Regions from separate parts of the Thioalkalivibrio sp. ALE16 genome, predicted to be linked through region 1. Evidence: predicted binding sites of a transcription regulator. Region 1 holds the regulator's gene; the other holds the start of a gene.

Evidence for each region. The regulator FliA, encoded in region 1, starts transcription of late flagellar genes. The targets are predictions, from matches to a motif close to GCTAAAGTTNNNNNNNNNNCNGCCGATA.
Region 2: the regulator FliA is predicted to act here: its motif matches at 7,360-7,387, upstream of F627_RS0102390 (YjfB family protein).

The regions. Positions count from the first base shown of each region.
Region 1 covers NZ_KB906358.1:147,850-157,871, forward strand. The annotation lists gene F627_RS0106100 (chemotaxis protein CheA) at 1-1,667, opposite strand, end outside; gene F627_RS0106105 (protein phosphatase CheZ) at 1,713-2,477, opposite strand; gene cheY (chemotaxis response regulator CheY) at 2,573-2,953, opposite strand; gene F627_RS0106115 (RNA polymerase sigma factor FliA) at 2,995-3,762, opposite strand; gene F627_RS0106120 (MinD/ParA family protein) at 3,759-4,583, opposite strand; partial or broken gene flhF (flagellar biosynthesis protein FlhF) at 4,752-5,859, opposite strand; gene flhA (flagellar biosynthesis protein FlhA) at 5,908-8,010, opposite strand; gene flhB (flagellar biosynthesis protein FlhB) at 8,010-9,161, opposite strand; gene fliR (flagellar biosynthetic protein FliR) at 9,163-9,936, opposite strand; gene fliQ (flagellar biosynthesis protein FliQ) at 9,941-10,022, opposite strand, start outside.
Region 2 covers NZ_KB906355.1:83,554-93,575, forward strand. The annotation lists gene F627_RS0102355 (MFS transporter) at 1-1,034, opposite strand, end outside; gene F627_RS0102360 (cyclopropane-fatty-acyl-phospholipid synthase family protein) at 994-2,253, opposite strand; gene F627_RS0102365 (DUF1365 domain-containing protein) at 2,253-3,023, opposite strand; gene F627_RS0102370 (NAD(P)/FAD-dependent oxidoreductase) at 3,024-4,397, opposite strand; gene F627_RS0102375 (DUF3429 domain-containing protein) at 4,543-5,328, shown strand; gene folE (GTP cyclohydrolase I FolE) at 5,357-6,010, shown strand; gene F627_RS0102385 (class I SAM-dependent methyltransferase) at 6,259-6,888, shown strand; gene F627_RS0102390 (YjfB family protein) at 7,081-7,293, opposite strand; gene F627_RS0102395 (YceI family protein) at 7,852-8,490, opposite strand; gene F627_RS0102400 (CDP-alcohol phosphatidyltransferase family protein) at 8,483-9,259, opposite strand; gene F627_RS0102405 (zinc-binding alcohol dehydrogenase) at 9,424-10,022, shown strand, end outside.

The DNA of each region.
Region 1 (10,022 bases):
GGCAGGATCGCCAGCGTCAGGGGCAGCTTGACCCGCAGCGTGGTGCCCACGCCCACCTCGGAGTCGATCTCGATGGTGCCGTTGAGCTGCGAGATCTTGGTCTTGACCACGTCCATCCCGACCCCGCGGCCGGAGACGTCGGAGATCTCGGTCTTGGTCGAGAAGCCGGCCATGAAGATCACGTTGAAGGCCTCGCGATCGGTCATGCGCTCGGCCATGGCCGGTTCCATCAGGCCTTTCTCCACGGCCTTGCGCCGCAGGGCCTGCGGGTCCATGCCGCCGCCGTCGTCCTTGATCAGCAGCGCGATGTGATCGCCTTCCTGAGCGGCCCCCAGCACTACGGTCCCCTTGCGCGGCTTGCCCGCCGCCTCGCGTACCTCGGGGGTCTCGATGCCGTGGTCCACGGCATTCCGGACCAGGTGCACCAGCGGATCCGACAGGGCCTCGACCAGGTTCTTGTCGAGGTCGGTGTCCTCGCCGAAGATCTCCAGCTCGATCTCCTTGCCCAGATTGCGGGAGAGATCGCGGATCACGCGCGGGAAGCGGTTGAAGACCTTCTTCACCGGCTGCATGCGGGTCTTCATCACCGAGGTCTGCAGATCCGAGGTCACCAGGGCCAGGGAGCTGATCGCCTTGCCCAGCTCGTCATCGACATGCTGCGAGCGCAGCATGCTCAGCCGGTTGCGCACCAGTACCAGCTCGCCCACCAGGTTCATGATCTCGTCCAGGCGCTCGGTGTCGACGCGCACGGAAGTCTCGCCCTGCGGGGCTGCCCGGCCGCCCCCCTCGGCACCCCCGCCGCCGGCACGCGCGCCGCCACCGCCCTGGACTCCTGCAGGGGTATCGGCGGGCGCGGCGGCCTTCTCCGTTTCGGCCGGTTCGGGCTTCGCCGACGGGGCTTCCGCAGGTTCGTCGTCTGCGGGGCTGGGGACTGCCCCGGTAGCGGCCGGCCCGGCGCCCTTGGCCTGCAGCTCGTCCAGCAGGTTCTCGAATTCGTCGTCGGTGATCAGGTCGCCGGAGCCACTCGCATCCTCCGCAGCCGGTTCTTCTCCGGCCGCATCGCCCGCGGTGGAGCCCGTCTCCACGGGCTTCGGCGGCTGATCGCCGTGCAGGCTGTCGAGCAGGGCCTCGAATTCGTCGTCGGTGATCTCGTCATCGGCGCCGACCATCGCGTCGCCATCCGCCGCCGGTTCCGCATCCGTATCCGCTTGCGGTTCGGGCTCTGGCTCCGGCTCGGGTTCCGGGGGCGGCGGCGCGGCGGGCTCCGCCGCCACGTCCTCGTTGTTCGCCATGCGCCGGAGGTTTTCCACCAGGTCGGCCTCGGCGGGCGTGGGATCCACGCCGGAGCGCAGGTCCCCGAACATCACGTTCAGGGTATCCAGCACCCGCAGCATGGTGTCCATCAGGTGACTGTCCGCCCGCCGCTCACCGTTACGCAGCAGGTTGAAGACGTCCTCCGCGTGATGGCACACGGTCACCAGGGGGTCCAGGCTCAGGAAGCCGGCTCCGCCCTTGATGGTATGGAAGCTACGAAAGACCGCATTCAGCAGATCCCGGTCATCCGGATTCTGTTCCAGGTCGATGAGTTGCTCGTTGAGCCCCTCCAGCAGTTCCCCGGCCTCGATCAGGAAGTCCTGAAGGATTTCGTCATTGGGGTCGATGGCCATTCAGTCTCTCCGGTCGCGTGGCGCCATTCGCATGAGGGGAACTGCCTAGAAGCCCAGGCTCGATAGCAGATCGTCCACCTCGTCCTGTCCTTGAACGACATCCGCGGCGGAATCTTGAGTCTTGGGCACGCTGGGACCGTGACCCTTGCGGTCCGCCTCGCGTTGTTCAAGCGACGCCTCGGCCGCCTCGACCTGCTCCATGCGCCCACTGGAGAGCCGGATCAGGGACACCAGGTTCTCTTCCAGGTCGGTCACCAGCTGGATCACGCGGCGAATCACCTGGCCGGTAATGTCCTGATAGCTCTGTGCCATCAGCACCTCGGAGAGCAGCCGGCGCAGCTCCTCGGTGTCTTCCCCCGCCTGCGCGAAGAACGTGTCGAGCTCGCGGGCAAAGTCCCGGAACTCCTCCACCGAGAGCTGGCGGTTGCGAAAGCGCGTCCACTTCGCCGTCAGGTCGGCCGCCTGCTGGCTGAACGACTCCGCGATCGGCAGGCTCGACTCGATGGCATTCATGGTGTCGTGGGCCGCCTGTTCGGTCATCGTGACCACGTAATTCAGGCGTTCCTTTGCGTCCGGGATCTCCGCCTGGGTCAGTTCGACCAGACGCGAATCGCCGCGGAAGCTTTGCAGGGCCTCGTGAAGATCACGGGTCAGCTTGCCCAGCTCGTCGAAGAGTTCGCGGTCATAGGGGCGTGCCAGATCCTGCACCAGCGCCCGGGCGCCCGTGTCGTCGCCCGCCTCCAGCGTCTTGACCAGCTGCCGCGCAAGCTCCAGCTGATCGTCGCGTGGTGGGTGTTCCTGTTCAGTCATGAGAAGCCTCTTGCGGGTACGGCGCGGAAGGTTTCGGACAACGCCCGCGGCGGTCGGTGCCACGGGCGCCGGGCATATCGGTCACAGGCGCATGATTATCCCTGTGCTTCAATGCGTTCGAAGATCTTGTCGATCTTTTCCTTCAGCGTCTCGGCGGTGAACGGCTTGACCACGTAGCCGTTCACGCCCGCCTCGGCCGCCTCGACGATCTGGTCGCGCTTGGCCTCCGCCGTCACCATCAGCACCGGCATGGACTTGAGGTTCGGGTCGGCGCGCACGGCCTTCAGCAAGTCGATCCCCGGCATGTTGGGCATGTTCCAGTCGGTGATCAGAAAGTCGAAATCCCCGTTCTGCAGCATCGGCAGCGCGGTGCTGCCGTCGTCGGCTTCCTGGGTATTGTTGAAGCCAAGATCACGCAACAGGTTCTTGATAATGCGCCGCATCGTGGAAAAGTCGTCCACGATGAGAATCTTCATTCCCTTGTCCACACGTCACTCCGGGATTCGTAGGGTGGGTTTTAGAATAACTGCAAAGCCGTACCGTCTTCGAGCCACGAACCCAGGCGGGCACGCAGTCGAATGGTGGCCTGACTTCGGATCTGGCTGACGCGCGACTCGGTCACGCCCAGCACGGCACCGATCTCGCGCAGGTTGAGCTCTTCGATGTAGTAGAGCGACAGCACCAGCCGCTCGCGTTCGGGGAGGTCGCCGAGGGCTTCGGCCAGTTCCTGACGGAACTCACCGGCCTCGAGGGTGCGGGCCGGCGACACCTCCTGCCCTTCGATCACGCGATCAGCCCCGTCGTCACCCCCGCCGAGGTCGTCCAAAGCGAACAGGTGGGCCCCGGCGTGATCCTGCAGCATCTCGTAGTACCGGTCGATCGGCACGTCCAGCTCGGCGGCGACCTCGCTGCCACGCGCCGCCCGCCCCTCGCGCGCCTCGACGGTCTGGATCGCCGCGGCAATACGCCGACTGTTGCGGTGCACCGAACGCGGTGTCCAGTCACTGCGGCGCAGCTCGTCGATCATCGCGCCACGGATGCGGATGCCGGCGTAGGTGGCAAAGGTCGCGCCCTGGCCGCCCTCGAACTGGCGCGCCGCCTCGAGCAGCCCGATCATGCCCGCCTGAATCAGATCATCCACCTGCACCGAGGCGGGGAGCCGCGCCATCAGGTGATGGGCGATGCGGTGGACCAGCTCGACGTGATCGGCAATCAGCTGTTCGTGTCCGCCGCTGGCCGCGGAGGTCGCCTGATAGCCGGAAAGTCGATTACGCGTCGTCATCATGCGCTCTGCAGCATCCGTTCCACGAAAAACCCGACGCCACCGTGGTCACCGCCCCCCACCGGCCAGCGGTCCACGGTCCGTGCCAGTTCGGCAAAGGCCTTCCCCGCCGGGCTCCCGGGGTACTGCTGTACCACTGGCGCGCGTTTCTGCACCGCCTTGCGCAGGTGATCGTCCATCGGAATATAGCCGGCCAGGTCGAGCACCACCTCCGGCAGGTAGTTGCCGCAGACGGTATTGAGCTTCTGCATCAGTCGCTCGGCGCCTTCGCGGCCGTCGACCATGTTCGTCACCATGCGGAAGCGACGCAGGCCATGATCGCGGTGCAGGACCTTGATCAGGGCATAGGCGTCGGTAATCGAGGCGGGCTCGTCGCAGACCACCACCAGGGTCTCCTGGACCGCGCGGCAGAACGACGTCACGGATTCCTGCAGGCCGGCCGCGGTGTCCACGATCAGCACATCCAGGGGTTTGCGATAGGCGCTGAAGGCATGGATCAGACCGGCATGCTCGGCCGGCGTCAGGTTGGCCATCGCCGCGATCCCCGAAGCCGAAGGCACCACCTTTACCCCGTCCGGCCCCTGGACGAGCACATCCTCCAGGCTGTCCACATCACCGGTCACCAGGTCGTGCAGCGTGCGCTCGGGACGCATCCCCAGCAGCAGGTCCACGTTGGCCAGGCCCAGATCGGCGTCGAACAGCATGACCTCGCGCCCGAGCCGGGCCAGGCCCACCGACAGGTTCACCGATACGTTGGTCTTGCCCACCCCGCCCTTGCCCGAGGCAACCGCGATGACCTTCAACGGCTTGTTAGTGCGTGGCATAGCGCCCCTTCCCGACCGGTTGAATCAGTTCCAGCGTGGCGGGCTCCGCCGCCCGTGCCGGACGTGCCTGGGCGCGCGCGCGTCGCGGCGGTTCCATCTCCGCCAGGCGCTCGGCCGCCCAGGTCTCGCGGGCATTGGCCGCTGCCCCGGGTTCATCGGCGGCATCCTCCAGGGCCAGTCGGGTCAGATACCCGGTATCGACCCGGTGAAAGTCCTCGGCAATACGCTGGCCATCACTGACGAACCCCAGCCCCAGGTGCTGATCGAGCAGTACGGACAGGACCTCGCCCAGCTCCTCGGCCTCGTCCAGCTTGGTCAGCACCAGCGCCGAGGGCTCCGCCTTGCGAAATGCCTCCAGCACCCGCCGCAATGCGCTCCCCTGGGTCGTCGCCGACACCACCAGCCAGCTCTCGGCCCGGATGTCCGGCGGCAGGTGCGCGAACAAGGATTCGTCCTCCACTGCCCGCGGGGCCAGTCCCGCCGTATCCACCAGGATCAGGTGCCCATCCTCCACGCGGCGCGCCAGTTCGCGCAACTCTCGCGCGTTCTGCAGCACCCGCACCGAGATCCCCGCCATCTGGGCGAAGGCCTGCAACTGGCGCGTGGCCCCGATGCGCTGGCTGTCCAGGGTGACCAGCGTAACCGAATCCGGGCCCATGCGGCGGATCTGGCGCAGCGCGATGCGGGCCAGCGTGGTGGTCTTGCCAACGCCGGTGGGCCCGACGAGTGCCAGCAGGCCGCCCTCGTCCAGGATGTCCGGTCGGTGGGTGGCAATCGCGCCCGACAACCGTGCCCGCAGGCGTTCCCAGGCCTGTTCCGGCGAGCTGTCATCGAGAATGCTTCCGGCCAGGCTGCGCGCCAGGGCCTCGCTGAACCCGCGGTCGATCAGGCGCGCCTTGCATTCCGCCGCCAGCGGGTGGCGGGCCGCCCAGCGCGCCTCTTCGCTCTCCGCATACTGGCGCGTCATCAGGCTGCGCAGGTCGCGCAGCTCCTGCCGCATGGCGGTCAGCTCCGGGTCGGCCGGCCACGACGCTGCGGCCTGACCGGCGCCGCGCTCGCGAGCCGGCCGGGCGGTTGTGCTCGCTTCGCGGCTCGTCGCGGGCGCGTCCTGCGCGGCTACCGGCTCCGACGCTGCGCCGTCCTCCAGCGCCGCGACCACCTCCAGCCAGCCGTCGACCCGGCGACTGGACAGGATGACCGCGTCCTCGCCCTGCTGCTCGCGCACCTGGCGCATCGCGTCACGCATGTCCCGGGCCCGATATCGTCTGACGTTCATGCTTTTTCTCCTGCGCCGCTCGCGCGGCGGAACCCTTCATCGTGTCGTTCAGGCGGACTGCTTCTGCGACTCTTCCTGGCCGACGGTGGCGACCACCCGGATCCGGCGATTGTCCGGAATCTCGGTGAAGGCCAGCACGGTCAGACTGCGGACCGCGCCGCGCAGCCACCCGGCGATCCAGGAGCGGATCTCCGGTGCCACCACCAGGACCGCCGGCTGTCCGGCCGTCTCCTGGCGGCGGGCCGCATCGGCCACCGAGCGCTGCAGCCGCTCCGCCAGCCCGGGCTCCAGTCCAACCGTGCCGCCCGAGCTCCCCTGCAGGGACTTATGCAAGAGCTGTTCCAACGACGGATCCAGCGCGATCAGGGGCAGCTCGTCCTCCGGCCCCACCAGGTCCTGCACGATCGAGCGCGCCAGGGCCACCCGCACCGCCGCGGTCAAAGTGCCGGGATCCTGACTCTTGACCCCCTCGTCTGCCAGGGTTTCGGCGATCGTGCGCAGGTCGCGGATCGAGACTTGCTCGGCCAGCAGGTTCTGCAGCACCTTCAGCACGATGGACAGGGACAGCGTCTTGGGCACCAGGTTTTCCACCAGCTTCGGCGAATGGCGCGCCAGCTGGTCGAGCAGGTGCTGCGCCTCCTCGTGGCCGATCAGGCGATGCGCGTTCTCGCGGAACACCTGTGACAGATGGGTCGCGATCACCGTGGCGCAGTCGACCACGGTATAGCCGGCACCCTGGGCCTGGTCGCGGTCCGCCGGGTCGATCCAAAGCGCATCCAGATTGAACGTCGGGTCCTTGGTCGGCGTGCCCGGCACCGTCCCGAACACCTCGCCCGGATTGATCGCCAGTTCGCGCTCGGGGAAGACCTCGGCCTCGGCCACGGTCACGCCCAGCAGGCTGATGCGGTAGGCATTCGGGCTCAGTTCGAGGTTGTCGCGGATATGCACCGGCTGCAGCAGGAATCCCAGCTCCTGCGAGAGCTTGCGCCGCACGCCCTTGATCCGGCCCATCAGCTGGCCGTCCTGGGTGCGATCCACCAGCGGGATCAGGCGATAGCCCACCTCCAGCGACACCAGATCCACCGGCGGCACGTCTTCCCAGGTCAGGTCGCGATCCTCGGACCGGGCCCCGCCCTCGTCCTCCTGCGGGATGCGCTCCACCTCCACCTCGGCCTCGCGGGCCTGGCGCTTGAGCAGGTATGCCCCGCCGAAGATAAGCGCGGCCAGGCCCAGGAACACGGCATTGGGCATGCCCGGCACGATCCCCAGTGCGGCGATCACACCCCCGGCCACGTACAGCACGCGCGGGTTGGAGAACATCTGGCCGAAGACCTGCTGCCCCATGTCCTGGCTGCTGGTCACGCGGGTCACGATGATCGCGGTCGCGGAGGACAGCACCAGCGACGGGATCTGCGCGACCAGACCATCGCCGATGGTCAGTAGCACGTAATTGGTCGCGGCATCGCCGATCGTCATGCCGTGCTGGACGGCCCCGATGGTCAGGCCGCCGATGATGTTCACGAACAGGATCAGGATGCCGGCGATCGCGTCACCGCGAACAAACTTGGAGGCCCCGTCCATGGAGCCATAGAAGTCCGCCTCGCTGGCGATCTCCTCGCGGCGCTTGCGCGCCTCTTCCTGGGTCAGGATGCCGGCGTTCAGGTCGGCGTCGATCGCCATCTGCTTGCCGGGCATGGAATCCAGGGTGAAGCGGGCGCTGACCTCGGAGACTCGCCCCGCGCCCTTGGTCACCACCACGAAGTTGATGATGATCAGGATGGCGAACACCACCAGGCCGACGGTGTAGTTGCCGCCCACCACGAAGTCGCCGAAGGCCTGGATCACCTTGCCCGCCGCGTCGGTCCCGGTATGGCCTTCCAGCAGGATCACCCGCGTAGACGCGATGTTCAGCGCCAGGCGCAGCAGCGTCGCGACCAGCAACACGGTCGGGAACACGGCGAATTCCAGCGGCCGCGGCGTATACACCGCAACCATGATCACCACCAGCGAAAGCGCGATATTGAAGGTGAACAGCACGTCCAGCGCCAGCGGCGGGAGCGGCAGCACCATCATCGACAGCATGGCGATCAGCAGGATCGGCGCGCCGAGTCCCCACTTGCCGACGTTCCCGAGGCGGTCGAAGAAGGCCATCAGCGATCCCTCCGCTTGCCGCGCTGCTTGTCCGGATCGAGGTAATCCTCCGGCACTGGCAGGTCATCCGGCATCTGCGCGTCGGCGTCGGCCCGCTTGAGCTGGTAGACATAGGCCAGGATGCGTGCGACGGCGACGAACAGGCCGTTGGGGATCTCCTGGTTCAGGTCCGTGGTGAAATAGATCGCGCGGGCGACGCGCGGCGCCTCGACGCGGACGATCGCGTGTTCGTCGGCGACCGCACGGATCGAGGCCGCGACCTCGTCGGCGCCCTTGGCCACTACCTTGGGCGCCGCCATGCGCGAGGCCTCGTAGACGATGGCCACGGCGTAATGGGTCGGGTTGGTGATGATCACGTCGGCCTTCGGGACCTCCTCCATCATCCGCCGCTGCGCCATCTCCTGCTGCAGCTGGCGGACCTTCTGCTTGACCTCCGGCTTGCCGTCGGTCTCCTTGTATTCATCCTTGACCTCCTGGCGGGTCATGCGCAGCTGCTTCTGGTGGTTCCACATCTGGAACGGCGCATCGATGGCCGCCACCACGATTAGCGCGGCCGATACCGCGATAAAGGTCCCCAGCACCAGCTGGGCGGTATGCGCGATACCCTGATGGATCGGCTCGTAGCCCAGCATCAGCAGGCGATCGGAAAAGGTGGCGAGCACCGCGACCGCGACGCTGGAGATCAGCACGAACTTGGCGAAGGTCTTGCCGAACTCCATCAGCCCCTGCCAGGAGAAGATGCGTTTGAGCCCCTTTCCGGGATTCAGCTTCGAGGCCTTCGGCGCCGCTGCCTTCCAGGAGAAGTTCGCGCCCCCGATCACGATCGGCGCCATCACCGCCGCGACGATCAGCACACCGAACAGCGGAAACAGGGTCCGCAGGGTGCGGAAGAGTTCCTGTGCCAGGTAGGGCAGCAGCAGCGAGGAGTCGTACGCCAGTTCCGGCTCGAAATCGAGACGACTGCTCATCTGTTCAGCGAGTTGCGCGCCCATGTTCGGGCCGTACATCAACATGAACGCCCCCGCGGTCATCAGCACCAGGAAGGTGCTGAGTTCGCGCGAACGCGGGACCTGGCCCTTCTCCTTCGCCTCGCGGAGGCGTTTCGGAGTGGGCTCTTCGGTTTTTTCCTGTCCGCTCTCGTTCTCGGCCATGTCAGAAGCCCATCCGGGTCTGCATCAGGGTGAAGCCCTCGAGCACCAGCTCGCCGAAGCGTTCGGGCAGGCCCGGCAATGTGAACATCAGGAGCACGAAGCCGATCAGGATCATCATCGGGAAGCCAACCGCGAAGATGTTGAGCTGCGGGGAAGCGCGCGTGATCACCCCCATGGAGATGTTGACCAGCAGCAGCGAGGCCACCGCCGGCAGCGCCACCAGCACCGCCCCGACAAACATCGTGGAACCGAAGGCCACCAACGCGTAGAAGGCCTCGGCGTTCAGGCCGGTGGGCGCGATCGGCATGGTCTCGAAGCTGGTCAGCATCAGTTCCAGCGCGATCAGGTGGCCGTTCATCGCCAGGAACAGCAGGGTCGAAAAGATCACGAAGATGGTCGACACCACCGGGACCTGTACCCCCTGGGCCGGGTCCACGATGGAGGCAAAGCCGAGGCCCATGCCCAGTGCGATCACCTCGCCCGCCTGGGTCACGGCGGAAAACACCATCTGGAGGATGAAGCCCATGAAAACACCGATGGCGACCTGGTGCAGGGTCACCACCACGCCCTCGAGGCTGAGGGGGTCGATATCCGGCAAAACGGGCCCCTGCATGGCGACGAAGATCGCTAGCAGCAGTGCCAGGCCCATGCGCACCCGGGCATTCACGGTATCGGCGCCGAAGATCGGCATGGCGACGAGCATGGCGCCAATGCGCGCGAACGGCCACAGGACCGCCCCCACCCACAGCACCAGCTGTTCCGCCGCCAGGGTCATCGGTCTACCCCACCATCCCCGGCGCGCCCTCGTAGAGCCGCTCGGTGTAGTCGATCAGCAGCGCCAGCATCCAGTGGCCACTGATC
Region 2 (10,022 bases), on a different contig from region 1:
GCGGCCGGCAGGGCGAGATCGACCCCGAGGCTGAGCCCGGTCAGTACGGTGATCGCGTAGAACGCCAGCACGTCACCGGCGCCGAGGAACGGCACCCAGATGAAGAAGCTGGAGGCCAGCAGCATCGAGAGTGTCCAGACCCGGTGCTTGGGCAGGCGCCGCGCCAGGCGCAGCCACAGCGGAAGGGCGAGGATGCCGGTGACGAAGTAAACCAGCAGCAGCGGCCCGGCATGGCCCGGCGCCTCCAGCACGTGGGTGATGAACAGCAGGAAGAGCGTGGCGGGGATCGCGTTGGCGGTGCCGTTCAGGATCCACGCCAGGATCAGTCGGCGGAAGGGGTGGTTGCCCAGCAGCAGGCCCCAGCCAGCGCGCCACGGCACGGGCGCGAGCCTTCCGGGGCGTTCCGGCACGCGCCACAGCAGGATCAGGAAGGCGACCGGCAGCAGTACCCACAGCAGCACCGCGAGGGCCGCGAGCGCGGCCCCGGCATCGTCCTGCAGGCCGAGGACCGCCGGCAGTGCGGCGGCCGTGACCGTACCCAGTACGACGAAGCCCTCGCGCGCGGCGGTGATGCGCGAGCGTTCGTGGTAGTCGCCGGAGAGCTCCGCGCCCCAGGCCGCATAGGGCAGGGCGACCAGCGTCCAGCCCAGATAGACCAGGGTGCTGAACAGCAGCAGGTATCCCGCGCCGGCCTCGGCCGGCGGGCGGAACAGGAACGGCGCGGCGAGCAACAGCAGCGGCACGCCGGCCAGCATCACCGCCCGCCGGCGCCAGGCCCCGGGGATACGATCGGACAGATGGCCGACCAGCGGGTCGGTCACGACATCCAGCAGCCGCGCCAGCAGCAGGAGCAGACCGACCAGGGTGACGCCCAGGCCGGTGTGCTCGGCGTAATGCGCGGGCAGGAAGACGTACAGCGGCAGGCCGAGGACGGCAAGGGGCATGCCCAGACCGCCGTAGGCGAACAGCCGCGGCCAGCGCAGGGTGTTCACTTCATCGAGTCGCGGGGGCGCTGCTGCCCGGCGGGGTGGCATCGACGGGGCTTTGCAGCACGGCCTGCATCAGGTTCACGCGGGCGGTGTCGAAGCCGACCTCGCAGTACGCGAGGTAGTAGCGCCACATGCGCAGGAAGGATTGTGAATAGCCGAGCGCCTCGATCACCGGCTCCGCCTGGCGCACCTCCTGGTGCCAGTGGCGCAGGGTGCGCGCGTAGTCCGCGCCAAAGAAGGCCTGGTCCGTCACGGCGAGTCCGGCCCGTTCGGCCTCTGCGTTGAAGCGCGGGACCGAGGGCAGCATGCCGCCGGGGAAGATGTAGAGCTGGATGAAGTCGGCATTGCGGCGGTAGTACTCGAAGGCGTGCTCGGCAATGGTGATCACCTGCAGCGCCGCGCGGCCGCCGGGGCGCAGGCAGGCGCGCACCTTGTCGAAGTAGGTCGCCCACCACTGCTCGCCCACCGCCTCGAACATCTCGATGGAGACCACGTGGTCGAAGGTCCCGTCGAGGTCGCGGTAGTCCTGCAGGCGCAGTTCCACGCGATCGCTCAGGCCGGCGCGTTCGATCCGCTCGCGGGCGTAGTCGAGCTGCTCCTGCGACAGGGTGACGCCGGTCACGCGATAGCCGCGCCGGGCCGCCATCTCGGCGAAGCCACCCCAGCCGCAGCCGATCTCCAGGATATGCGCGCCCGGTTCGGCGTCCAGTTGATCCAGCAGACGGGCGTATTTCTGCGTCTGGGCCTGTTCCAGGGCCTCGTCGCCGCGGGTGAACAGGGCCGACGAATAGCTCATCGTGCGGTCCAGCCACAGGTCGTAGAAGTCGTTGCCGAGATCGTAATGGAAGCGGATGTTGGCGCGGCTGCCGCGCCGGCTGTTGCGGTGCCGCCAGTGACGCAGGCGGTCGAGGCCGCGCTGCCAGGCCGGACGATCGGCCAGGGCCGCGAGGGCGGGCTCGTTGTCGGTGGCGAAGCGCAGCAGGCTTGGCAGGTCCGGGGTGATCCAGTCGCCGCTGATGAAGCCCTCGGCAAAGCCGATGTCGCCGTGGCGCAGCAGGCGCAGGATCGCGCGCCAGGGGCGGCGGAAGTGCCAGACAGCCTCGACCCCGGCCTTGCGTCCGCGCAGGGTCACGCGGTCGCCCGACGGGCCGATCAGGGTGATCTGCCCGGTGTCGATGTCCTTGAGTGCGCGCGCGATCAGGCGCAGGGCCCAGTCCGGCCGGGTGGTGTCGTCCTGCGGGGTGTCGAGGTGGTCGAGGGCCATTAGTCGATCTCCTGTGCGGGGGGTGCGGGCCGCGGGTGGTAGCGCCCGCCACGCCACCAGATCTTCAGCGCCTGCCAGTGAATCAGCGGCAGGACCTTGAGGGTCATCCAGGGTTGTTTCAGGAAGGCGCCCAGCAGGGTGCGGTCGCTGAACGGGCGCAGGCGGCCATGCTGTGTGGCCGTCAGCATCAGGTCCTGATCCTGGTATTCGTTGATCGCGATCCGCAGGGATGCCCCGACCTGCGCACGCGGCGGCGTCAGGCTGAAGGCGTAGCGCGCGTGCATGTCGATGAAGGGCGATACGTGAAAGGCCTTCTGCTTCTCCTGGCGCACGGGACCGGCCATGGGCGCGCCGTGCTCGTGCAGCAGGTAGTGGTGGTGCTCGCCAAAGGTGTTGCGCACCTCCAGCAGGATCGCGCGCAGGTCACCGTCGGCGTGCCAGGCATACCAGATGCTCAGCGGATTGAAGGCATGCCCGAGGACGCGCGGCATGGCCAGCAGATAGATCGGACCGCCGGCCAGGTCGATGCCGTAATCGGCCAGGTGCGCCTCGATCCAGGGCCGCCAGGGGCGGCCGTCGCGCGGCCCGTGGTCGCGGGTGCACAGGCTGAACAGGTTGAATGCGTCCCGCGAGAACAGGCGGCAGCGCCGGGCGGTTTCGGCCAGGCGGTCGATGTCGAACAGCGCGCTGATGACCGGGTAGCGAAAGCGGTACTGCTGCGGGAAGAACCGCTGATGCATCACCGTGCCGTATACGAGGGCGGCGTCCATTCAGGTGTTCCGCGATTGCGCCGCCGGCGCCCCGAGCGGGGCCGGCCCGCCGCCGTGTGCGGTGGCCACCGGCGTGTGACCGGGACGGGCGGGGGCATCCGGCGCGTGCGACCAGGGCGGTTCGATGCCCATGGTCTGACCGACACGGACGGCCGAGCGCAGGCCGTCTTCGTGGAAGCCGTAGCCCATCCAGGCCCCGGCGAAATACAGGCCATCCTCGCCCTGGATCGCCGCCAGACGCTGGCGGGCCGCCTCCGCCGCGGTATCCATGACCGGGTGTTCCCAGTGCTGCTCGCCGAGGACCAGGCTGGGGTGCGGGTCTCGCCAGGGGTTCAGGCTGATGATGTAGTCCTGACGGCGTTCCAGGCGATGCAGACGGTTCATCCAGTACGACACCGAGACGCGGTCGCGGGCCTGCGTGGTCCGCCCGGACAGGTAGTTCCAGGAGGACCAGACCCGGCGCGAGCGGGGCATCAGGGCCGGGTCCGTATGCAGGATGGCGTGGTTGGCCTGGAAGCGGCAGGCGGACAAGAGCCGGTCGCGCGCGGGGGCGGCGCCGTTCAACAGCCAGCGCGCGGTGTCGGCGTGGCAGGCGAACACCACCGCGTCGAACCCCATGCCCTGGGCCTCGGTCAGGACGCGCCACTGGCCGGACTCCGGCATCACCGCGCGCACCGGCTGGTGGACGATGCAACCGGGTTCCAGGCGTTGCGCCAGGCGCTGTACGTATTCGCGGCTGCCGCCGACCACGGTGCGCCACTGCGGGCGGTCGCGCAGGTCCAGCAGGCCATGATTGTGGAAGAACTGCAGGAAGCTGGCGGCCGGGAATTCGCGGATCGCCTCCGGCGGGCAGGACCAGATCGCGGCGGCCATCGGCAGCAGGTAGTCCTCGGTGAAACCGCGGCCCAGGCGGTGCCGGTCGAGGAAGGCCCCCAGTGTGCCTTCCGGGCTCTCGTGACGTTCGAACAGCCCCTTGCCCAGGCGGTTGAACCGCAGGATGTCGCCCGCCATGCGCAGAAAACGCGGGCGCACCAGATTGCGGCGCTGGGCGAACAGGGTGTTCAGATCGGAGCCGGCATATTCGACCCCGGCGGGCTGGCGCGAGTAGCCGAAGGACATGTCGGTGTCCTGCGTGGCGACGCCCAGATGCGTAAACAGCCGGGTCAGCAGCGGGTAGTTGCGCTCGTTGTAGACGACGAACCCGGTGTCGATGGGTGTGGGCCCCTGCGGGTCGGGCACGTCCACGGTGTGGGCGTGACCACCGAGTTCCGGTTCCGACTCGAACAGTTGCACGTGGTGGCGGGTCTGCAGGATCCAGGCGGCGGACAGGCCGGCGATGCCTCCACCGATGACGGCGATGCGCGAGCGTTGCATGGTGGTGGTTCTCCGGACCCGAAAGGTGATGGACAACTTATACAATAGCTGTACAATCTTTGTAAATGGTCGCCGACGAAAGTTCCCGGGTTTCCTGTGCCGGGGGCGCTTCGCGAGACCCCGCGTACCAACGGAGACATGGACCGTGAAGACAGACGAGCAAACGCAGGCCGGCGCCCCCGAATGGCCGCCGGAGGTGCGCGAGGCCCTGGCCACGCACGAGATTGTGGGCATTACGTCCGGCCTGTCGGACTTTCGCGATGCCGAGGCGCTGCTGGAAGCAACGGCTCCGGGCCGCTGGCAGCGGCTGGAGTGGGGCATGGGGTCGGCGCACAACCGCGAGCAGTTCCACGCGCTGCAGCAGGCCACCGGCGCGGCCGTGCTGCCGCTGTTCATCGCGCGCGAGGGCGTGATCGGCGGGCTGCCCGAGTTGCGCGAGTATCTGGGGCAGCGGGCGTTGCAGGCGCGCGGCGACGGGCCGCGCCCGGACGCAGCCGCGCCCGCCCTGCACGTCCTGGGGTTCGGCGGCCTGCTACCCTTCGCATTCTTCGGGCTGGGCGCGTGGATGGCCCAGCCCGAATGGCAGGCTTTCGCGCTGGAGGCCCTGGCGCTCTATGGTGCGGTGATCCTGTCGTTCCTGGGGGCGATCCACTGGGGGATCTTCCTGGTGGATCGGCAGCACCGGGTGGGCCCGCTCGCGGCCCCGGTGTGGGCGGTGGTGCCATCCATCCTGGCCTGGCTGGCGGTGCTGCAGCCGCTGCCGGAGGCGCTGATGACCCTGACGGTGCTGTTTCTCGGGGTGCTGTGGGTGGATCGGCTGAGCCTGTATCGCCGCGCATTGCCGCGGGGCTACCTGGGCCTGCGCCTGGTGCTGACCGCCGGGGCGATGCTGGCGCTGGCTTCGGGCTTCGCGGTCACCCTGGTCGCCTGACCGGGCCCGGAAAGAGGAAAACGCAAGAATGAGCGAACACAAGGACTCGATGATGGATGCAGACGCCCGGACGGCCGACGAGCCGACGGCCACCAATGCCTCGGGCCAGCCACTGGCGGCCCCGGAACAGCTCGCCGAGCGCTACCGCGACATCCTCGCCGGTCTGGGCGAGAACCCGCAGCGCGAGGGCCTGCTGGATACCCCGATGCGCGCCGCGAAGGCGATGCAGTATCTCACCCGTGGCTATCACCAGGACCTGGACAGTATCGTCAACGGGGCCCTGTTCTCGTCGGACAACGACGAGATGGTGCTGCTGCGCGATATCGAACTGTACTCCCTGTGCGAGCATCACCTGCTGCCGATCATCGGCAAGGTGCATGTGGCCTACCTGCCCAATGGCAAGGTGATCGGTTTGTCCAAGATCGCCCGGATTGTCGACATGTTCGCGGCGCGCCTGCAGATCCAGGAGAGCCTGACGCGCCAGATCGCCGAGGCCCTGATGCAGGTGACGAACGCCAAGGGAGTCGGCGTGGTGGTGGACGCCAAGCACATGTGCATGACCATGCGCGGGGTGGAGAAGCAGCATTCGTCGATGGCGACCTCGGTGATGCTGGGCGCCTTCCGCGAGGACGGCCGCACCCGGCGCGAGTTCCTCAACCTGATCGGTCGCACGGGCAGCTGACCGTTCCCGGGGCTGCCGGGCGGGGTCACCCCACAAAAAAATGGCCCGACGCGAAGGTCGGGCCAAAGATCGTCCGGACACCCGTGTGATGGAGGGTTCTGGTCCGAACGGCGGAAAACCGGCTGCCGTTGCCACGAGCCGATCATTTCCGCAACTTGTATAAGTGGACAGGGACTGTGGAAACAGGTTCCTGACAGTCGCCGAAAGAATGTGCTGGGCGTCACATTTTCCTGTCCCCGGGAGTCTCGATGCGCGGTCTGGAACAGATCCCCTGGTTGTACGACGGCCTGATGGCCGGTGCCGAGCTGCTGGGTCTGCGACGCTGGCGCCGGCGCCTGGTGGCGGGCGCGAACGGCCGGGTGCTGGAGATCGGCTGCGGGACCGGGCGTGACCTGCCGCTGTTCGCGGACCCGGGGCGGGTCATCGGCATCGACCCGGACCTGGCGGCCCTGCGCCGGGCCCGCCGGCGGGCGCCTGCCGTGCCGCTGGTGGTGGCGCGGGCCGAGGCCCTGCCGTTTGCCGATGGCACGTTCGATACCGTGGTCTCCGGCCTGGTGTTCTGCAGCGTGCAGGACCCGCCACGGGCCCTCGGCGAGGTGCGTCGGGTGCTGGCGGAGGCGGGCGAGCTGCGCATGCTGGAGCATGTACGTCACACGCGGCCGCTGCTGGCCCGCGCCCAGGACCGGGTGCAGCCGGCCTGGACCTGCATCACCGGCGGCTGTCACCCGAACCGTGATACCGAGGCCGCGGTGGAACAGGCCGGCTTCTGCATCGACCCGGAAGACCGTCTGGCGCGGGGCGTCATGCGGCGCTTCGCCGCGCGGGTCTGCCGTGCGCCCGCGGATGCGTCCAGGCGTAATGCCGGCGATGGGGGCTGAAGGGCAAGGGCCTTTGTTCACCACGAAGGGCACGAAGATACGAAGGAAGGGCAAGGGCGTGTGACCACAGAGGTCACGGAGGACACGGAGAAAGTCGATCGTTGCCGGAACGGGGCGGGGGATGGTCCAGTAATGAGAAGGCCCCGGGCATGGGTGCGCCGGGGCCTTTCTGGACGGACAGTTGGTAACGTCTCAGGCGGTCGTGTTGATGTTGGTGCCGACGTTGTCCGGCAGACCCTGAGTGGCGGCCTGCATCTCGCCGATGTCGGGCATGGCCTGCAGCATCGACTGAGCCGCCATCTCCTGCGACTCCATCGTCTTCTTCTGCACGGCCACATCCTTCTGCATGGCCACCTGCTGCTGGCTGTTCTGCGTGGCCATCGCGGCAATCGCGCTTGCGTCCATCTCGTACTCCCGGTTCTGAATGTGCAGGCCCGTTGCACTCGATAGGGGGAACGGGCCTGTCCCCGGTGACGGCTGAATCCCCGCAGACTTGAGCCCCCGAACCGGATTTTTTTCAGAAGGTTCCTGTTCTACGGCACCATCGCCGTGCGACCGGGCTCCCCGCCCTTCTCCATACCCTGGCTGGTTCGATCTGCCCTGGCCCTTCCTTCGTATCTTCGTGCCCTTCGTGGTGAACAGCATCCTTGACCTTCAATGGGCGTTTCGCTCGCCTCGTCCGCATCCTGCCCATTTCGGGGCGATCGCGACCTGCGCCTTCGGGGTGCGCGGTGACATGGGTGCCAGGGTCCGGAGATCCCGGCTCTTCGCTTCACTGCGGCCGGGGTGACGGGGGAGTGTTGCCCCGTGCCCCGCGATCACCCGTCAGCAACGTCGGCTCCAGCGCGTCGCCCTGTAGTCAGTCCTTCTCCGTGTCCTCTGTGCCCTCCGTGGTGCAATCCGCCCTGGCCCTTCTTCGTGCCTTCGTGTGCTTCGTGGTGAATACATTCAGTCGGCGGGGCGTTACTGGCGCTGGGCCTCGAACTCGATGATCAGTTCGACTTCGTCGCCGACGATGTCGCGGGTCAGGCCGTAGGTCATGCCGAAGTCGGAGCGGTTGAAGCTGCCGCGCATCGACGCACCGAGAACGTACGGTCGGCCGAACAGGCCGCCGAGCGGGAACGGGTAGCGCCCGACCTTGTTGATCGTCACGTCGAGGTGGATGGTGCGGGTCTCGCCCAGCAGCTCGAGCCCGCCGCTGAGGCGCCCGGTGTTCTCGCCGGTCGGCTCGTAGCGCGTGGCGGTAAAGCGCATCTCCGGGTATTCCTCGACGTTCAGGAAGTCCTCGTTGCGCAGGTGGTCGTCGCGCTCGGCGTGGTTGGTGAACACGCTGTCGGTCTGGATGACGAAGTAGCCGTCACCCAGCTCGCCCGTGTCGGGGTCGAAGACGAACTCGCCCTCGGCCTCCAGGAACATGCCCAGGACCTTGGCATAGCCGGCATGATCGACCAGGAAGCCGACCGCGAAGTGGTCGGGGTCGATGACCCAGCGGTCGGCATCGGCCAGGGCCTGCGCGGGCAGCGCGAGGGCCGTGGCCAGCAGGCCACCCAGCAGCAGGCGGCGCAGGCGGGCGGGGCGGCGGTTGTTGCGGGCGTCAGTCATGACACACCTCCGGTCGGTGGCGGTACAGCCAGTGGATATCCACGGCAAAGGACAGGCCCAGAGCCAGCAGGCCGGCCAGGGCGATGGTGATGGCGGCGGGTGCGGGCAGGCCGGGGATCAGGACCAGTAGCAGGACCACGGTCTGCAACACGCAGACGGCCTGGCGGCGCCGGCTGGGCGGCAGCGGTGCGGCCAGCCAGGGCAGGGGGCGGGCGGCCAGCACGAAGGCGTAGCGCATCAGGCCGATCAGGATCACCCAAGGGCCGACCGCCGTCATCTGCCAGGCGAGGATCGACAGGGCGAGGATCATGGCGGCGTCCAGCTCCATGTCGAAGCGGGCGCCGAACGCGGTGGCGCTGTCCGTGCGGCGCGCGACGGCCCCGTCCACCCCGTCCAGCACCAGTGCCAGGCCCGCGAGGGCGATCACCCACAGCGCCAGCACCGGCTCGTCCGGGGTAGGGGCGGCCAGGACCAGGCCGCCGAGCGGGGCGGTCAGGGCGGCGCGCAGGAGCGTGACCCGGTTGGCCGGGCCAGGGCCGCGCCCGGCGGGCGCCACTCCGGTCGCCGGGGTGCGGCTGGCGAGGATGGCACCCAGCACCAGCCAGAGCGTGACGAAACCGGCGACGGTTGGCAGGCTCGTGGGCGCGTGCCAAACCAGTGCACCGGTTACGGCGAGGCCGGCCAGGCCCGCGAGCAGCCAGTCGGTCGCCCAGACCCGCAGGCCGGCCTGCAGGCGCAACGGGAAAGGCTTGGCGGGGGAAGACTCCATGCGGGGATTGTAGCGCTCCGTTGGCGATCGTCCTGGGGGCGCGCGGGTGGCACGCCCTGGTCTTGCGACCATGCGGGGCACCGGGAGTTGCCGGTCGCTGCGCCCTTCGCCCAAACTGCACGGATGATCACGTGGCAGCGCACCCCGTTTCCGGGCCCCTCCCGGTGAGCACGGCCGACTCCGAACAGGCGTTCTGGGTCACCGGTCCGGGCACGGGCGCGTTGCGCCCGGAGGCGCTGGCGGAGCCAGGCCCGGACGTGGTGCGGGTGCGCACGCAGTTCTCGGCGATCAGCCGCGGGACCGAGTCGCTGGTGTTCCACGGTCGGGTGCCGGAGAGCCAGTATCAGGCGATGCGCGCGCCGTTCCAGGCGGGCGAATTCCCGTGGCCGGTGAAGTACGGCTACATCAGTGTCGGCACGGTCGAGGCGGGCGGCGCGGCGCACGGGCTGGGCGGGCAACGGGTGTTCTGCCTGTATCCGCATCAAAGCGCCTACACGGTGCCGGCCGCCGCGGTGGTGCCGATACCGGATGCCGTGCCTTCGGGGCGCGCGGTGCTGGCGGCCAACATGGAAACGGCCATCAACGCGGTCTGGGATCTGCAACCGGGTCCGGGGGATCGCCTCGCGGTGATCGGCGCCGGCGTGGTGGGCCTGCTGGTGGCCGGGCTGCTGCGGGCGATCCCGGGCACTGAGGTCACGCTGATCGACCCCAATCCCGCCCGTGAACCCGTGGCGGCGGCGCTGGGATTGTCGCTCTGCACGCC